DNA from 2 places in the Legionella sp. MW5194 genome. Region 2 is predicted to be linked to the other one. Evidence: riboswitches for the same ligand, from Rfam matches in the RefSeq annotation. Region 2 holds a riboswitch; the other holds the start of a gene.

Region 1 (2,454 bases), 810 kb from region 2:
CATAGGCTGTAGCCGCAGCAGCGGCTTCGTAAAACGTGCTTTCCATCGCGGCAAAAGCCGCAATGATGGCGGTCAGGGCACACCCCATTCCCGTGACCAACGGCATCAGCGGTGAACCATAGGCGACATGGCAACAAAGCCTGCCATCGGTAATAAAATCAACGGGACCGCTGACCACGACAATCGCTGAAGTCTGTTGCGACAGACTCCTTGCTGCGGTAGATGCGGCCTCCACTGAATGAAGCGTTTCTACTCCCTTGCTGACGCTTTTATCTGCCATCAACGCCATGATTTCACTGGCATTACCGCGAATGATGGCGGCCTGGGGTGCAAGTTGCCGAGCTGTCAATGTCCGGATTTGACTGGCTCCTGCCCCCACCGGATCCAGGATGATGGGTTTCCGGTGAATGGTGGCAAGGCGGCAGGCTTTGTCAATACGTTCAATGAACTGTCTGTCCAGGGTGCCAATATTGACGTAGAGTGCCCGTGACATGGCAACCAGTGCCTCAAGCTCGTCATCGGCCTGTGACATGATCGGCGCTGCCCCCAGTGACAGCAGGCTGTTGGCTACAAAATTCATGGTGACGGCATTCATTAAACAGAGCACCAAAGGCTTCTCAGCGCGCAAGCGCTTAAGCCGGGTATCCAGTTGATAATGCATAATAATTCCTTAACGTTGTAATGCACGAAGTGTCTGAATTGCCAGAACGGGATCAGGCGCATCATGAATAGCCCCGATAACAGCAACACCTCTCGCGCCGGCAGCCATAACCGCTTTCAAATTGCCGGCATCAATGCCGCCGATACCAATGAGAGGATGCCGCGATTGCTTAGCCAGCCGATGCAGGCCTTCAATCCCCCAATGCCGTCGAACATTGGTTTTATTGTTTGTGGGAAAAACCGCACTCGCAGCCACGTAGTCGGCGTCGACTTGATTGGCTTTCACCAGGTCCCCCATGGATTCCAGTGAAAGGCCGATGATCCGATGATGACCCAGTTGCTTTCGGGCTTTTCCTGGACAACCGTCGTCCGCACCCAGATGCACCCCGTCCGCATTGACGGCTAAGGCCAGATCGATGTGATCATTAATAATTAGGGGAATGTGCAGGGGTGAAAGCAAAGCTTTGAGTTTGACGGCAAAACGAAAAAGAAAGGCCGCTGAGGCCTTTTTCTCACGCAGTTGCACCGAGGTTACGCCGGCTCTGGCGCATGTTTCTACAAAACGGAGGTAGTCATCGAGAGCACAAGCCTGCCGATGGGTTACCAGCATCAACTGGTAAAATGGCACTGACATTCAATCCTCCTGGTTTAAAATGCTCCATAAGCAAACAAAGAGGAATGACAGACAAGGCCCATGACAGAGGGCTTTATCTTTCACACTCCCTCCGCAGGCATTATCCAGAGCAGGTTATAAGGGTTAAGTCTCAGCTTTGTCAGGACAAAGCACCCCTGGTGAAAACAGGTTCATGATAAGAGATCGGTAATTTTTGTCAATGGTGGCGAGAGCGGCCTGTCCACCTCATCGTCCGGGAGGCGTTACACTCCTAAACGTGCGCCGTACACCTGATACAACAGGAACAGGCCAATCAGAAGATAAACCACGGCAATCACCATGAAAGCCACTGGACGACGCTGCCACCATTGCCCCATGCGAAGCGAAACATCCGGGAAAGCCATGCGGATAATTCCAGCGATAATGGCCAGCCAACCAATAAGGGTGATAATAACAGGCCAGCCCATGACCCAGACGTTATGGCTTATGACTAACAGCAAACCGATCACCAGACTCACCAGGCCCATAAAAAACAACAAGGCGCGCTGACTTAGTATGTCCGAAACAAGGCCTGCCATCAGACGTTGGCGCAAAAGGACAATCAGGCTGACAATCACCAAATACCAACCGATGACGGCGGCTAAAAAATACGTGGATGTCATGGTCGTTCTCCAACTCATTCTATACTAAAATTATAGTAAATTTTGTGAACATATTGTTGATTATCAATGCTATTCCACTTATAAGCCACCAAAATAAGTCTGGTATAAACCCAGATAGCGGCTATCGCGATCAATTTGTTTAATTTGGCTGTTAATTTGCTGGATTAACGTGGCATTTTTTGCCGACGCCATGATGGCTATTCCATCGCCGACCGGCATCGGTTTACCCAGGGTCTTAAATTGCCCGCCGCCATTCTGCACCCAGTACGCCGCCGTCGACTGATGAAAAAAAGCCGCTGCCACTTCGCCGTGTTTCAGTGCTTCAATCAAATCTTCCATGTCATTGTATAATTCGATGCTGAATTGGCCGGGAAACGTATCCTTAAGGTATCGGTAAAAAACGCCTCCGTCTTCTGCCCCGCGAATCACCCCAACCTTGTTGTCTGCCAATTGGGCGATGGCATCCAGGGTGCTGTCGCTTTTTATTAAAAACTGCCCTGCGCTTATCATGTAGGGGAG
Region 2 (2,454 bases):
ATTGCCTGGAATAAAGGAGCAGGCTAAGGCTGTGGCGACGGCAGCGAATGACGGACAATTCACCATCCAGTTACTGGCTGGTCGAAGCCCTGAGGATTTAAAACGCTTTGTGCATGCCCATGGCATCCATGACGCCGTCAAAGTCCGAAAAGTCAGCCGTAACGGCCGCGTATGGTATGTGTTGACCCTGGGAGAGTACGGGCAGATTGAACAGGCAAAAGCGGCAATGAATCATCTACCGCCTGCAGTCATTCCCTTTAAACCCTGGATTCGTTCAGTGTCCGGTTTACCCGTTGTAGGGTAATGGGGTTTCAACAGGATCAGATGGCCAAAGCATCCGCTGCTGTCTGATCCAAATCCAGTAGCCCGTTAATGCCATGCCAGTGTAAACAATCATTAACAGCACATGAAAGGGCAGTTGCTTAAGCCAATAAAGGTAGGCATACACCGAGTCCGTTACTAACCAGAGCAGCCAGCTCTCCAGAACTTTATGACACATCAACACCTGGGCGATTAAACTTAAGGCGGTGGTCAATGCATCCAGATCAGCAACGGTGGTGGATGTAAAGCGCTTGAGGCCGATGACAATCAAAAGATACAGACTGGCGAACACCAGGCCAACCATTAGCCATTGAATGCATGACAGGGAGCGGATCTCCCGGCTGTTTGCTGCGGAGGTTTTTTGCCATTTCAGCCAACCGTAAGCCGTGCTTACCAAATAAAACACTTCCAGCAGGGTGTCGGCATAAATGCCTTTGTGCCAGTAGAGCCAGCCGTTGATGAGGTTCGCTGTCAAGCCAAGAATCCAGGCAATGCGGCTTAAACGAATAAGGTAATAGGTGCACAACAACGAGGCTAACGTGCCTGATAAATCCAGTAACATAAACAATCCCTACGCCGGCATGATCCGTACAGGTTCAATGGGTATGATCTCAGCCTTTGCATGTTGCAAAGACACCCCTGTTTTTAAAAAATAAAAGTGTAACCGATAAGCTGTGCTATGGGAAATTAATTCAATTTCTGCTAGGCTATAAAAGTCAGTGTCAAGGAGAGAATCATGTATAAAAGGGTTTTATTCGCCACAGATTTCGATGAAGTAGGTATAAAAGCTGCACATAAAGCAAAAAAAATTGCCGATGAGAATGGCGCCGATTTACTCTTGGTGCATGTTGTCGAGCCCATCCCTGCCTACGCTTACCCTGGATTTGCCGGATTTGCCGAAGTGGAAGTCTCCATTCGCGAGCAGGCCGAAAAAGAACTGGCAGCCTTGGCCAAGAAACTGAGCGTCGATGATGCGCATTGCATGATTGAATTTGGTTCCACCAAGAATGAAATTCTCCGCATCGCCAAGGAGAAGAAAATCGATTTAATCGTCACCGGAAGTCATGGAAAGCATGGATTAGCCCTGCTGTTGGGTTCTACGGCCAATGCCATCCTGCATGGCGCTGAATGTGATGTGCTGATCGTCAGACCACATGTTAGCGACAAATAAGTCTCTGCAAGGCAATTAACAGTCCTGAACGCGGCGAATCATGCAACCCGTTGGTGTTTGAAACGCTGCTTTCAATGAAGCACTTACCCATCAAAAATCCAAATCCATTAAAACCGTCCTTTTTTAACATCTTTTTTCAGTATCGAGGTATTTCCTCAAGTAAGCAGAAACATTTTGACGCTAAAAATGTATAATTTTCGTACTAATGCTATAGTTATACCATTAGTATTCATTAGGACTTATCATGCCGCGCGATCGCAAAATTACTCGTATGGATGCTGAAAGTGCTGCCCGCAAGGACATATGGGATTCTTCCACCGAACGCCGCGAGCTTCGAGAAAAATTTCTGCCTGAAAGCTACGGAGCAAACCGGGGTGATAATCTGAGGTATGATGCCGAAGTGCATGAGAAAGCACAAAACCTGATTAATCAGGTGGATTCACTGGATAAACGATTAAGAGAAAGCGGCATTTTTAATTACCATGCTGATCTTAAAAGTGAGTGGCTGCGTTGTTCTACCCATGATCTTGAGGGCTGCAAAAAATTTGAAAAAATTTTAGCCCATTATGAGATTTCCAACGAGATGCTTTTCAAATCAGCGACACAGCCGTTTACAGAAGAAGATGTGAAAACGGCAGAGCAGGTCGTTCAACGCTTTCATAAAGACAGCCCTTATTACAAGGATTTGTTGCATATTGCCAGCCAAAATCCTAATGAATTAATGAGCCGCCTGGGTTATAGTGATCAGGCCATGCAGATTTTTAAAAGCAGTTTCGGCAACACGACGACATCGACGAACCAACAAACCACCGTCAATGCCTATCAGCCGCCGCCCTATGGCTTTGATGGACAGCCCGCCGTGTTTGGCGAAATGGCAGATAGCAATCCGCTCGATAACCATCTGTCAGGGGTTGATTGCGGGTATCTCTCAGGCGGCGAATGCGTGTCCGAGGACAGTGAGC

The links. Region 2 has a riboswitch for thiamine pyrophosphate ahead of pnuC (nicotinamide riboside transporter PnuC). Riboswitches for the same ligand answer to the same signal wherever they lie in the genome.
Positions count from the first base shown of each region.
Region 1: another riboswitch for thiamine pyrophosphate. It lies ahead of thiE (thiamine phosphate synthase); the one in region 2 lies ahead of pnuC (nicotinamide riboside transporter PnuC).

Region 1 covers NZ_CP045732.1:1,474,739-1,477,192, reverse strand. The annotation lists gene thiM (hydroxyethylthiazole kinase) at 1-661, opposite strand, end outside; gene thiE (thiamine phosphate synthase) at 671-1,294, opposite strand; TPP riboswitch at 1,363-1,461, opposite strand; gene GH742_RS06890 (hypothetical protein) at 1,537-1,935, opposite strand; gene GH742_RS06885 (transporter substrate-binding domain-containing protein) at 2,014-2,454, opposite strand, start outside.
Region 2 covers NZ_CP045732.1:2,285,357-2,287,810, reverse strand. The annotation lists gene GH742_RS10565 (AAA family ATPase) at 1-304, shown strand, start outside; gene pnuC (nicotinamide riboside transporter PnuC) at 287-883, opposite strand; TPP riboswitch at 871-972, opposite strand; gene GH742_RS10555 (universal stress protein) at 1,058-1,492, shown strand; gene GH742_RS10550 (hypothetical protein) at 1,737-2,454, shown strand, end outside.